3 regions of the Metabacillus sp. SLBN-84 genome follow, and region 1 is predicted to be linked to each of the others. Evidence: a T-box and tRNA genes for the amino acid it is inferred to sense, from the RefSeq annotation. Region 1 holds a T-box; the other regions hold tRNA genes.
What was found. A T-box is a leader RNA that pairs with one kind of tRNA and senses whether it is charged. The one in region 1 lies ahead of tyrS (tyrosine--tRNA ligase), so its partner is inferred to be a tRNA-Tyr.
Positions count from the first base shown of each region.

Region 2: it encodes a tRNA-Tyr, which carries the amino acid that the T-box ahead of tyrS (tyrosine--tRNA ligase) is inferred to sense. The anticodon was not compared.
Region 3: it encodes a tRNA-Tyr, which carries the amino acid that the T-box ahead of tyrS (tyrosine--tRNA ligase) is inferred to sense. The anticodon was not compared.

Region 1 covers NZ_JBRJIP010000001.1:1,143,652-1,147,995, reverse strand. Annotated here, with positions in the region: gene RKD52_RS05630 (sugar O-acetyltransferase) at 1-363, opposite strand, end outside; gene RKD52_RS05625 (MerR family transcriptional regulator) at 591-986, shown strand; gene RKD52_RS05620 (hypothetical protein) at 1,077-1,295, opposite strand; gene tyrS (tyrosine--tRNA ligase) at 1,424-2,689, opposite strand; T-box leader at 2,738-2,959, opposite strand; gene RKD52_RS05610 (transglycosylase domain-containing protein) at 3,091-4,344, shown strand, end outside.
Region 2 covers NZ_JBRJIP010000001.1:3,665,097-3,669,440, reverse strand. Annotated here, with positions in the region: rRNA gene RKD52_RS18560 (23S ribosomal RNA) at 1-1,680, shown strand, start outside; rRNA gene rrf (5S ribosomal RNA) at 1,808-1,923, shown strand; tRNA gene RKD52_RS18550 (tRNA-Asn) at 1,940-2,014, shown strand; tRNA gene RKD52_RS18545 (tRNA-Ser) at 2,019-2,108, shown strand; tRNA gene RKD52_RS18540 (tRNA-Glu) at 2,118-2,192, shown strand; tRNA gene RKD52_RS18535 (tRNA-Val) at 2,208-2,283, shown strand; tRNA gene RKD52_RS18530 (tRNA-Met) at 2,365-2,441, shown strand; tRNA gene RKD52_RS18525 (tRNA-Asp) at 2,445-2,520, shown strand; tRNA gene RKD52_RS18520 (tRNA-Phe) at 2,531-2,606, shown strand; tRNA gene RKD52_RS18515 (tRNA-Thr) at 2,620-2,695, shown strand; tRNA gene RKD52_RS18510 (tRNA-Tyr) at 2,705-2,789, shown strand; tRNA gene RKD52_RS18505 (tRNA-Trp) at 2,807-2,880, shown strand; tRNA gene RKD52_RS18500 (tRNA-His) at 2,908-2,980, shown strand; tRNA gene RKD52_RS18495 (tRNA-Gln) at 3,014-3,088, shown strand; tRNA gene RKD52_RS18490 (tRNA-Gly) at 3,147-3,221, shown strand; tRNA gene RKD52_RS18485 (tRNA-Cys) at 3,231-3,304, shown strand; tRNA gene RKD52_RS18480 (tRNA-Leu) at 3,326-3,411, shown strand; tRNA gene RKD52_RS18475 (tRNA-Leu) at 3,446-3,526, shown strand; gene RKD52_RS18470 (AAA family ATPase) at 3,803-4,344, shown strand, end outside.
Region 3 covers NZ_JBRJIP010000004.1:3,185-7,528, forward strand. Annotated here, with positions in the region: rRNA gene RKD52_RS20675 (23S ribosomal RNA) at 1-1,367, shown strand, start outside; rRNA gene rrf (5S ribosomal RNA) at 1,495-1,610, shown strand; tRNA gene RKD52_RS20685 (tRNA-Asn) at 1,639-1,713, shown strand; tRNA gene RKD52_RS20690 (tRNA-Thr) at 1,715-1,787, shown strand; tRNA gene RKD52_RS20695 (tRNA-Glu) at 1,806-1,880, shown strand; tRNA gene RKD52_RS20700 (tRNA-Val) at 1,920-1,995, shown strand; tRNA gene RKD52_RS20705 (tRNA-Thr) at 2,022-2,097, shown strand; tRNA gene RKD52_RS20710 (tRNA-Tyr) at 2,107-2,191, shown strand; tRNA gene RKD52_RS20715 (tRNA-Gln) at 2,306-2,380, shown strand; tRNA gene RKD52_RS20720 (tRNA-Lys) at 2,430-2,505, shown strand; tRNA gene RKD52_RS20725 (tRNA-Leu) at 2,520-2,600, shown strand; tRNA gene RKD52_RS20730 (tRNA-Gly) at 2,608-2,682, shown strand; tRNA gene RKD52_RS20735 (tRNA-Ala) at 2,688-2,760, shown strand; gene rocF (arginase) at 2,973-3,872, shown strand; gene sigW (RNA polymerase sigma factor SigW) at 4,084-4,344, shown strand, end outside.

The sequences.
Region 1 (4,344 bases):
GATGTCATGATTAAGAGTAGCCAGCACAACATTATGCCCAATGAGTGCACCATCGCCAATCGTAATTCCTCCCTGATCCTGAAAGCGGCATCCAGAGTTGATAAAAACGTTCTTGCCCACATGAATGTTTTTCCCAAAATCCGTATAAAATGGCGGGAATAATGCAAATGAAGGATCCACCGGTTTACCAATCAGCTGCGAAAACAGTTCCTGAACTTCTTGGGGAGTACGGTAACCTCCGTTTAACTCAGCCGCTATCTTCATGGCTTCTTGAGAAAATGTGTGCATAAGCTGATGCATCTCTGAATGTCCCTCCACCGCTTCTCCCCTGTTTAAGTGCGCCAGAAAATCATGAATGTCCATTATAATCCTCCCTGTCAATACGTTTGAATACGCTCATTTACGACTTCTTATTTCTCCCCTGCAGTCTCCATGTTATTCCTTATAGTTAACTCTAGGTCAAGAGTAAAGATAGAGCTGCACTGAACAATTAAATGACTTTTTTGACACGCAAAACAGCTCGTGATACGATTCAATTCACAAATCTCAAGTTAACTGCAATTTTAAATTTATACTGGAGGAGATGAAGCATGAATACATATTCCATTGGAGAAGCAGCAAAGGAATTAAACCTTACCGTATATACTTTGCGCTATTATGATAAAGAAGGCCTGATGCCTTTTGTAGAACGGACACCCAGCGGTACAAGAGTGTTTAAGGAATCAGATATAGAAGCTTTAAGAATTATTGAATGCCTGAAATCCACTGGAATGCCCATAAAAGAAATCAAAGCATTTATAGATTGGTGTTCTGAGGGAGATTCTACATTAAAACAGAGGTATGAAATGTTTATGGAACGTAAGGCAAGTGTAGAGGCTCAAATGGAAGAACTGAAAAAGACGATGGAAATCATTCATCATAAATGCTGGTATTACAAGACTGCGATGGACGCCGGAACAGAGAATATTCATAAACAGAACGTCTAGGTTTGCCTGAGACCTGCCTTTATTTTATCTTTAAAAAGATGGAAAAAAGCCAGGTTTTGTTTCTTTGTTTCGCCACCCGTTTTTCTATAACTACGCATAATTTACTCGTTTTCCCTTCACACCGGCGGACAAAATATTTTCTATTTTAAAGATCCTCACCTGCTGCTTTGAAAAACAGTACGCCTTCACATAGCTGCCGCGTATCTCCCTCACAGCGATTGTTCTCTGGGACAAAGCTCCTTTTTCAGAAAGATAAATAATTTCAATCGGAAGCTTTTGATTCATCGACCTCTCAACTAATCCGTTCATACTGTCAGCTCCTTTTCTCTCCCTTCATTATATGCAAACATATGTTCGTTTACAACTTGTTGGGAGAGGATTTGGAGTGTAAATTTTGGAAAGAAAAAAAGCCCCTATAAAATAGAGGCTTTCCCATATTACTTATACTGAATCAGCGTGTACTTCTTCTTCCCTCTGCGGATGACGGTGAACTTGTCGTCAATGCGGTCTTCGGCTCCAAGAACTTTGTCTGTTTCCTGAACACGTTCGCCGTTAATGTAAACCGCTCCGTTTGATACGTCTTCTCTCGCCTGGCGTTTTGAAGGAGAAATTTTGGCATTGACTAAAAGGTCAATCAGGCCGATTTCGTTCTCTTCTACTGTAAAGGCAGGAACGTCTTTGAAGCCCTGTTCGATTTCGTCGCCAGTCAGCTCTTTAATGTTGCCGCTGAAAAGTGCCTGTGAGATTTTAATCGCCTGTTCGAGTGATTTCTCACCATGGACAAGCTTTGTCATTTCTTCAGCGAGTGCTTTTTGTGCCGCACGTTTTTCCGGCGCATCTGTCAGTTGCTGCTCCAGTGAACCGATTTCTTCATGAGAAAGGAATGTGAAGAATTTGATGTATTTCATAACATCGCGGTCGTCTGTGTTGATCCAGAACTGGTAGAATTCGTAAGGAGTTGTCTTTTCTTTATCAAGCCAGATCGCGCCGCCTTCTGTTTTGCCGAATTTTGTGCCGTCTGATTTTGTTACAAGCGGTACAGTTAAACCGAATGCTTTTGCATTTTCTTCTGATTTGCGGATCAGCTCAAGACCTGCTGTAATGTTGCCCCACTGATCGCTTCCTCCAACCTGTAGTCTGCAGCCTTCTGTTCTGTACAGGTTCAAGAAGTCGTATGATTGCAGGATCATGTAGCTGAACTCTGTGTAAGAGATGCCGGATTCGATTCTTGATGCAACCGTATCTTTAGCAAGCATGTAGTTAATGCCGAAGTTTTTGCCCACATCTCTCAGGAACGTAATCAGATCCATTGAACCGATCCAGTCGAAGTTGTTTGCAAGAACGGCAGGATTTTTGCCTGAAGGATCAAAATCAAGGAAACGTGACAGCTGGTTTTTAATTTTATCTGACCATTCTTTGACGATATCAGATGTATTCAGCGTACGTTCTGCTTTTTTGCCGGACGGATCTCCAATCATCCCTGTTGCTCCCCCTACGAGGGCAATCGGACGGTGTCCTGCCTGCTGGAAGCGGCGAAGCGTTAAGATTGGAAGCAGATGGCCGATATGCAGACTGTCTGCCGTCGGGTCAAATCCTGTATATAATTTAACAGACTCCTCTTCAAGCACCTTTTTCAGGCCTTCTTCGTCTGTCATTTGATTAATTAATCCTCTGAACTGAAGATCTTTGAGCAATTCACTCATTTTGCTTCTCTCCTTTTTCATAAAATACAAAAACGCCCCTTCATAAAATGAAGGGGCGTGGAATACGCGGTACCACCCTGCTTTGGGAAGCATGCTTCCCGTCTCGAAAAGATAACGGCCTTTAACCGTCTTCCGCTAATTGGCAGATCTGCCGTTCACAAAAGAAGCTCCTGGAGGTAATTCATGATCCATCTTTGTGCTGATTTGCATCGACCATCAGCTTTCTGAGACAGGGAGATGTTCACTACTTCTTCCAATCAAAGCAATAAAATAATAATAAATCTTTTTTACCACAACTCAGCATGACTTGTCAAACGATCCGCCCCGATTTGACAAGATCATACAAAAGAACCGTTTTTATATGATATAATGAAGTGATTGTATAGGGGGATGATACGCTCATGGATAAACTTAGAACGTGGTACAGAAAATGGATGCCTTACAAACATAGAACAATTAAAGGGTTTAACATTACATATGGAGTCATCTGGAACCTGGTGCTTGTGTTTATTGTAATCGGTTTACTGACGGCTTCTTTCGGTGCGGGCGTAGGAGCAGGGTATTTTGCTTCTCTCGTAAAAGATGAACCTCTCCGCACATACAATTCAATGAAAAAAGACATTTACAACTATGAAGAAACCTCACAGGTTTATTTTTCGGATAATGTTTACCTCGGCAAGCTTCAGGCAGATATTGAAAGGCAGGAAGTAAAGCTAGCGGATATTTCGGATCATGTGAAAAATGCCGTAATTGCGACAGAAGATGAATTTTTCTATAAGCATGATGGCGTTGTTCCTAAAGCCATTATGCGCGCCCTTTTTCAGGAAGCAACCAACTCGGCTAACCGCTCAGGCGGAAGCACGCTGACACAGCAGCTAATCAAAAATCAGATCCTGACCGATGAAGTTTCTTTTGACCGAAAAGCAAAAGAAATTCTGCTAGCCCTCAGACTTGAACGTTTTTTTGAAAAAGAAGAGATTCTTGAAGCTTACTTGAATGTAGCGGATCTTGGAAGAAATGCATCAGGCAGAAATGTCGCGGGAGTACAGGCAGCTGCTCAAGGCATTTTTGGAGTCGATGCAAAAGACCTGTCCCTTCCTCAGGCTGCGTTTATTGCGGGACTTCCGCAAAGCCCGTTTGGCTATACTCCGTTTACAAACAGAGGGGAAATTAAAGGAAATCTTGATGCGGGAACATCAAGAATGAAAACCGTTCTGCGCCGCATGCATGACAAAGGCTTTATTACCCAGCAGGAATTCCAAGAAGCAAGCAAATTCGACCTCAGAAAAAGCTTAACAGCCGCAAAACCCTCATCAGTTGATGAATATCCTTGGCTCACCTACGAAATCGAAGAACGCGCGAGAGATATTCTTCTTGCCCAGCTCGCGGAAAAAGACGGCCGTAAACTCGATGAATTAAAGCAAAATAAAGAACTCTATGCCGAATACAAGGTTTTAGCTGACAGAAATCTAAGACAAAACGGCTACAAGATTCACACCACTGTCAATAAAACGATGTATGATAAAATGAATGCCATTGCCAAATCCTATGAATATTACGGCAACAGCAAACCAGAATACAAGATTGATAAAGAAACAGGCAAAAAGATTCAGGTACAGGAACCGGTAGAAGTCGGCGCTGTATTAATTGAGAAC
Region 2 (4,344 bases), 2.5 Mb from region 1:
CGAAGCCAGACCGGAAGGACTGGTGGAGCGCTTAGAAGTGAGAATGCCGGTATGAGTAGCGAAAGAGGGGTGAGAATCCCCTCCACCGAATGCCTAAGGTTTCCTGAGGAAGGCTCGTCCGCTCAGGGTTAGTCGGGACCTAAGCCGAGGCCGAAAGGCGTAGGCGATGGACAACAGGTTGATATTCCTGTACCACCTCCTCACCATTTGAGCAATGGGGGGACGCAGGAGGATAGGGCAAGCGCGCTGCTGGATATGCGCGTCCAAGCAGTTAGGCCGGGAAGTAGGCAAATCCGCTTCCCATATAAGGCTGAGCTGTGATGGCGAGGGAAATTTAGTACCGAAGTTCCTGATTCCACACTGCCAAGAAAAGCCTCTAGCGAGGTGAGAGGTGCCCGTACCGCAAACCGACACAGGTAGGCGAGGAGAGAATCCTAAGGTGAGCGAGAGAACTCTCGTTAAGGAACTCGGCAAAATGACCCCGTAACTTCGGGAGAAGGGGTGCTTTTTAGGGTGAATAGCCCTGAAAAGCCGCAGTGAATAGGCCCAGGCGACTGTTTAGCAAAAACACAGGTCTCTGCGAAGCCGCAAGGCGAAGTATAGGGGCTGACGCCTGCCCGGTGCTGGAAGGTTAAGGGGAGAGGTTAGCGCAAGCGAAGCTTTGAACCGAAGCCCCAGTAAACGGCGGCCGTAACTATAACGGTCCTAAGGTAGCGAAATTCCTTGTCGGGTAAGTTCCGACCCGCACGAAAGGCGTAACGATCTGGGCACTGTCTCAACGAGAGACTCGGTGAAATTATAGTACCTGTGAAGATGCAGGTTACCCGCGACAGGACGGAAAGACCCCGTGGAGCTTTACTGCAGCCTGATATTGAATTTTGGTACAGCTTGTACAGGATAGGTAGGAGCCTTGGAAACCGGAGCGCCAGCTTCGGTGGAGGCATTGGTGGGATACTACCCTTGCTGTATTGAAATTCTAACCCGCAGCCCTTACCGGGCTGGGAGACAGTGTCAGGCGGGCAGTTTGACTGGGGCGGTCGCCTCCTAAAATGTAACGGAGGCGCCCAAAGGTTCCCTCAGAATGGTTGGAAATCATTCGCAGAGTGTAAAGGCACAAGGGAGCTTGACTGCGAGACCTACAAGTCGAGCAGGGACGAAAGTCGGGCTTAGTGATCCGGTGGTTCCGCATGGAAGGGCCATCGCTCAACGGATAAAAGCTACCCCGGGGATAACAGGCTTATCTCCCCCAAGAGTCCACATCGACGGGGAGGTTTGGCACCTCGATGTCGGCTCATCGCATCCTGGGGCTGTAGTCGGTCCCAAGGGTTGGGCTGTTCGCCCATTAAAGCGGTACGCGAGCTGGGTTCAGAACGTCGTGAGACAGTTCGGTCCCTATCCGTCGTGGGCGCAGGAAATTTGAGAGGAGCTGTCCTTAGTACGAGAGGACCGGGATGGACGCACCGCTGGTGTACCAGTTGTCTTGCCAAAGGCATCGCTGGGTAGCTATGTGCGGAAGGGATAAGTGCTGAAAGCATCTAAGCATGAAGCCCCCCTCAAGATGAGATTTCCCATCACATTTGTGAGTAAGAACCCTGAAAGATGATCAGGTTGATAGGTCTGAGGTGGAAGCGCGGTGACGTGTGGAGCTGACAGATACTAATCGTTCGAGGACTTAACCACAGTCTAACTAAGCGTGAATTGCACGTGAATCTTGTTATCAAACGTTATTCAGTTTTGAAAGAATAACTTCTTTCAAAAAAAGCTTGAAATCTTCGGATTTCATAGTATAATAATTTTTGTCACTATGTCTGGTGATGATGGCAAAGAGGTCACACCCGTTCCCATGCCGAACACGGAAGTTAAGCTCTTTAGCGCCGATGGTAGTTGGGGGTTTCCCCCTGTGAGAGTAGGACGTTGCCAGGCTGGTGAAAATTATTATTCCGCAGTAGCTCAGTGGTAGAGCTATCGGCTGTTAACCGATCGGTCGTAGGTTCGAGTCCTACCTGCGGAGCCATTTTGGAGAGCTGTCCGAGTGGCCGAAGGAGCACGATTGGAAATCGTGTAGGCGGTAACCCGTCTCAAGGGTTCGAATCCCTTGCTCTCCGCCACAACTTTATGGCCCGTTGGTCAAGCGGTTAAGACACCGCCCTTTCACGGCGGTAACACGGGTTCGAATCCCGTACGGGTCACCAACATATTTTCGCTGCGGAGGATTAGCTCAGCTGGGAGAGCATCTGCCTTACAAGCAGAGGGTCGGCGGTTCGAGCCCGTCATCCTCCACCATGAAAATTTAAAGCAGCAGCGTAACGGTCAAGCAGGTTTAACACCAACTTATCGGGACGAAAAAGATTACCTTATTATTATCGCGGGGTGGAGCAGTCTGGTAGCTCGTCGGGCTCATAACCCGAAGGTCGCAGGTTCAAATCCTGTCCCCGCAACCAAATGGTCCCGTGGTGTAGCGGTTAACATGCCTGCCTGTCACGCAGGAGATCGCCGGTTCGATCCCGGTCGGGACCGCCATTTTTATAAAGGCTTGGTAGCTCAGTCGGTAGAGCAAAGGACTGAAAATCCTTGTGTCGGCGGTTCGATTCCGTCCCAAGCCACCATTTACACTTATATGCCGGTGTAGCTCAATTGGTAGAGCAACTGACTTGTAATCAGTAGGTTGGGGGTTCAAGTCCTCTTGCCGGCACCACTGAAATGTGGAGGGGTAGCGAAGTGGCTAAACGCGGCGGACTGTAAATCCGCTCCCTCAGGGTTCGGCGGTTCGAATCCGTCCCCCTCCACCATTTTTAAAAAAGAATACAGGGGTATAGTTTAAAGGTAGAACAGAGGTCTCCAAAACCTCCGGTGTGGGTTCGAGTCCTACTACCCCTGCCAATTTAATTAATCTTATATAGTATAATGGCGGCTGTGGCGAAGTGGTTAACGCACCAGATTGTGGCTCTGGCATTCGTGGGTTCGATTCCCATCAGTCGCCCCTTTTTACTTAATAGGGTTTTTATTTTTGTTTTGGGCTATAGCCAAGCGGTAAGGCAACGGACTTTGACTCCGTCATGCGCTGGTTCGAATCCAGCTAGCCCAGCCATTTTCACTTTAACAGTCATCTTTGTGCACCAGCTGCATAAGATACAATTACAGCGAGTGCGGAAGTAGTTCAGTGGTAGAACACCACCTTGCCAAGGTGGGGGTCGCGGGTTCGAATCCCGTCTTCCGCTCCAGAATCTTAAGGCGGCATAGCCAAGTGGTAAGGCAGAGGTCTGCAAAACCTTTATCCCCGGTTCAAATCCGGGTGTCGCCTCCAATTTTTATGAACTCACCCTTAGCCGGGGTGGCGGAACTGGCAGACGCACAGGACTTAAAATCCTGCGGTAGGTGACTACCGTACCGGTTCGATTCCGGTCCTCGGCATCAACCAGTATCCAGTTCGAAAAATGATCAATTTGCCGGTGTGGCGGAATTGGCAGACGCGCACGACTCAAAATCGTGTTCCTCTGGAGTGTCGGTTCGACCCCGACCACCGGTATCTAAAAAACATTGAATTTAAAGGCTTTCTAACTATATGTTAGGAAGTCTTTTTTTGTTATTTTAAAAGGGTTAAATTTTCTAATTTGCACGAGAAAGTTCGTGTGAAATTGCTAGGAAAAGTAACGTATTAACAATTTCGAATATAAATTAGGTGCTTAATTTCCCCAAGTTGTCGTTTACAATAGAATATATATTTTAAATGAAAGTATAGTCTTGAGTAATCCAATTAATGGTAGACTAAGGTTAGAATTAAGTTCGTATGAGGGGGATTTATTTGATTAAAAAGATTATTAAAATCAGAGGTGTTGGAAGATATAGCAATTTTAGTGCCAGTGATATGAAAATAAACTCTTTCTTTGAAAAGTTAAACGTTATCTATGCTAATAATGGAAGTGGCAAAACCACTCTAACAGCTATCTTAAAGTCCTTAGAAACAGGTAAACCCAAAGTTATAACTAGTAGAAAAACAATTGGTTTTAATGAAGATCAGGAAGTTAAATTACTATCAGAAGTAGAGCATGTATTCAAAAAAAATAAATGGAATAGAAGAATGCCTACCATTGAAATTTTTGATACTTTTTTTATTAATAATAATATATATTCAGGTTTTGAAACCTCTATATCGCACAAAAAAAACTTGCACCAATTTGTAATTGGAGAATCGGGAGTTCAATTAGCAGAAGAAATAAAAGTAATAAAAAATGATATTACAAAACACAAGGAACAGTTACAGAGTTTAGAATTAAAAATAGTTAAGCATATAAAGATTCATACCATTAAAGAATTTTTAAAATTAAAACCAGATATTCATATTGA
Region 3 (4,344 bases), on a different contig from region 1:
AGCTGTGATGGCGAGGGAAATTTAGTACCGAAGTTCCTGATTCCACACTGCCAAGAAAAGCCTCTAGCGAGGTGAGAGGTGCCCGTACCGCAAACCGACACAGGTAGGCGAGGAGAGAATCCTAAGGTGAGCGAGAGAACTCTCGTTAAGGAACTCGGCAAAATGACCCCGTAACTTCGGGAGAAGGGGTGCTTTTTAGGGTGAATAGCCCTGAAAAGCCGCAGTGAATAGGCCCAGGCGACTGTTTAGCAAAAACACAGGTCTCTGCGAAGCCGCAAGGCGAAGTATAGGGGCTGACGCCTGCCCGGTGCTGGAAGGTTAAGGGGAGAGGTTAGCGCAAGCGAAGCTTTGAACCGAAGCCCCAGTAAACGGCGGCCGTAACTATAACGGTCCTAAGGTAGCGAAATTCCTTGTCGGGTAAGTTCCGACCCGCACGAAAGGCGTAACGATCTGGGCACTGTCTCAACGAGAGACTCGGTGAAATTATAGTACCTGTGAAGATGCAGGTTACCCGCGACAGGACGGAAAGACCCCGTGGAGCTTTACTGCAGCCTGATATTGAATTTTGGTACAGCTTGTACAGGATAGGTAGGAGCCTTGGAAACCGGAGCGCCAGCTTCGGTGGAGGCATTGGTGGGATACTACCCTTGCTGTATTGAAATTCTAACCCGCAGCCCTTACCGGGCTGGGAGACAGTGTCAGGCGGGCAGTTTGACTGGGGCGGTCGCCTCCTAAAATGTAACGGAGGCGCCCAAAGGTTCCCTCAGAATGGTTGGAAATCATTCGCAGAGTGTAAAGGCACAAGGGAGCTTGACTGCGAGACCTACAAGTCGAGCAGGGACGAAAGTCGGGCTTAGTGATCCGGTGGTTCCGCATGGAAGGGCCATCGCTCAACGGATAAAAGCTACCCCGGGGATAACAGGCTTATCTCCCCCAAGAGTCCACATCGACGGGGAGGTTTGGCACCTCGATGTCGGCTCATCGCATCCTGGGGCTGTAGTCGGTCCCAAGGGTTGGGCTGTTCGCCCATTAAAGCGGTACGCGAGCTGGGTTCAGAACGTCGTGAGACAGTTCGGTCCCTATCCGTCGTGGGCGCAGGAAATTTGAGAGGAGCTGTCCTTAGTACGAGAGGACCGGGATGGACGCACCGCTGGTGTACCAGTTGTCTTGCCAAAGGCATCGCTGGGTAGCTATGTGCGGAAGGGATAAGTGCTGAAAGCATCTAAGCATGAAGCCCCCCTCAAGATGAGATTTCCCATCACATTTGTGAGTAAGAACCCTGAAAGATGATCAGGTTGATAGGTCTGAGGTGGAAGCGCGGTGACGTGTGGAGCTGACAGATACTAATCGTTCGAGGACTTAACCATAGTCTAACTAAGCGTAAGTTGCACGTGAATCTTGTTATCAAACGTTATTCAGTTTTGAAAGAATAACTTCTTTCAAAAAAAGCTTGAAATCTTCGGATTTCATAGTATAATAATTTTTGTCACTATGTCTGGTGATGATGGCAAAGAGGTCACACCCGTTCCCATGCCGAACACGGAAGTTAAGCTCTTTAGCGCCGATGGTAGTTGGGGGTTTCCCCCTGTGAGAGTAGGACGTTGCCAGGCTTGTGAACAAATCATACTATTATATTATTCCGCAGTAGCTCAGTGGTAGAGCTATCGGCTGTTAACCGATCGGTCGTAGGTTCGAGTCCTACCTGCGGAGCCATGCTTCCATAGCTCAGTCGGTAGAGCACTTCCATGGTAAGGAAGAGGTCATCGGTTCAAGCCCGGTTGGGAGCTTACACTACAATTTCAACTGGCCCGTTGGTCAAGCGGTTAAGACACCGCCCTTTCACGGCGGTAACACGGGTTCGAATCCCGTACGGGTCACCATTGTTTTTTTATGTGAAATACTAAACATTCTTTTCTTCTGGAGGATTAGCTCAGCTGGGAGAGCATCTGCCTTACAAGCAGAGGGTCGGCGGTTCGAGCCCGTCATCCTCCACCATAAGAATTTAATACCTTTACTTTAATGCCGGTGTAGCTCAATTGGTAGAGCAACTGACTTGTAATCAGTAGGTTGGGGGTTCAAGTCCTCTCGCCGGCACCACTGAAATGTGGAGGGGTAGCGAAGTGGCTAAACGCGGCGGACTGTAAATCCGCTCCCTCCGGGTTCGGCGGTTCGAATCCGTCCCCCTCCACCATTTTATTTAAACAAGCGGAAAGTGAATAGAATGTGTCTGGACTGTAAATAATAAGGTTAGTTTACATAAACCTTTTTACGGTCAATTCCAATTTTAAAAAATACATACTTTCATTGGGCTATAGCCAAGCGGTAAGGCAACGGACTTTGACTCCGTCATGCGCTGGTTCGAATCCAGCTAGCCCAGCCATTTTTTTGAACTGTGTGTCTGCGCAGGATTAAAAGAGTGTTTTCATATTGTGCCATTAGCTCAGTCGGTAGAGCATCTGACTTTTAATCAGAGGGTCGAAGGTTCGAGTCCTTCATGGCACACCATTTTTCCTTAATATGCGGGTGTGGCGGAATTGGCAGACGCGCTAGACTTAGGATCTAGTGTCTTTGACGTGGGGGTTCGAGTCCCTTCACCCGCATGATGTTGCGGAAGTAGTTCAGTGGTAGAACACCACCTTGCCAAGGTGGGGGTCGCGGGTTCGAATCCCGTCTTCCGCTCCATATTCGGGGCCTTAGCTCAGCTGGGAGAGCGCCTGCCTTGCACGCAGGAGGTCAGCGGTTCGATCCCGCTAGGCTCCATCTTTAAACCTAAGACTATATAGTCTTAGGTTTTTTTGTTTTCCAGAAATGCTGATTGAAGGATAGAGTGCTGCAAACTGGACAGATGCGTTTATGGGCATTCTTTTTAACAGAAAACTCTGTATATATATACACGATTTTGTCGAGTTGAGTCATCTCCCCTTTTGAACGTACAATAGAGGCACAGGCTTCTACTAAGGGGGATGATTGTAATGAAAGAAAGAATATCAATTATTGGAGTACCAATGGATCTTGGACAAATGCGCCGCGGTGTCGATATGGGTCCAAGTGCGATTCGATATGCCGGTGTTGTTGAGAGATTGGAAGGGCTCAGCTATGAGATTGAAGATAAAGGCGATATTGAGATTGGACGTGCGAACAGAGAAGAAGAAGCAGCCAATAATCTAAGAAATTTGAAAGCGGTGTCAGAAGCCAGTGTGAAGCTTTCAGAACAGGTGGATGAAGCAATCAAATCGGGTGCCTTTCCTCTTGTTTTCGGCGGAGACCACAGCATTGCGATCGGAACGCTTGCAGGGGTTTCGAAGCACTATGAGAATCTCGGAGTCATCTGGTACGATGCCCATGGCGATTTAAATACCGGAGAAACGTCACCATCAGGCAATATTCATGGGATGCCTCTTGCTGTCAGCATCGGAATCGGAGATGAGACACTTACGAGAATTGGAGGCTATACTCCTAAAGTGAAGCCCGAGAACATTGTAATCATTGGTGCGAGATCTCTTGATCAGGGTGAAAAAGAGCTGATTAAGGAAAAAGGGATTAAAGTATATACCATGCATGAAATTGACCGTCTGGGCATGACAAAGGTGATGGAGGAAACCATCGAGTATTTGAAGGAGCGTACAGATGGAGTTCATCTTTCATTGGACCTTGACGGGCTTGACCCTCATGATGCACCGGGTGTCGGAACACCTGTTATTGGCGGCATCAGCTACAGGGAAAGTCATCTTGCTATGGAAATGCTTGCAGAATCAGAGATTATCACCTCAGCAGAGTTTGTTGAAGTAAATCCGATTCTGGATGAAAAAAATAAAACCGCAACAGTAGCTGTTGCTTTAATGGGCTCTTTATTCGGAGAAAAGCTCAAATAATAATGGGGACAAAAGGCATAGCCGATTGAGGCTATGCCTTTCCATTTTCGTGGGAATCTTTTAAGATAGATTTAAGATAAACCTCCTCAAAAGCCATCTACAGGACACCTAAAATTTGTTAAACTATTTTTATGTGAAAAAAAATGAAACCTTTTATTCGGCTTATACGTAATAAGGGGAATCCGCGATTTGTGCGGAGGTAAGGGGTATCATGGAGACGATCGTAAAAAACAGGATTAAACAAGTGAAAAAAGGCGACCAGAATGCATTTGCCGAAATAGTAGATCTGTATAAGGACAAGATTTATCAGCTTTGCTACCGCATGCTTGGGAATTCTCATGAGGCTGAGGATATTGCTCAGGAAGCGTTTATACGGGCATACGTCAATATTCACAGCTACGATATGGATAAAAAGTTTTCAACATGGCTATACCGCATAGCAACCAACCTGACAATTGACCGGATCAGAAAG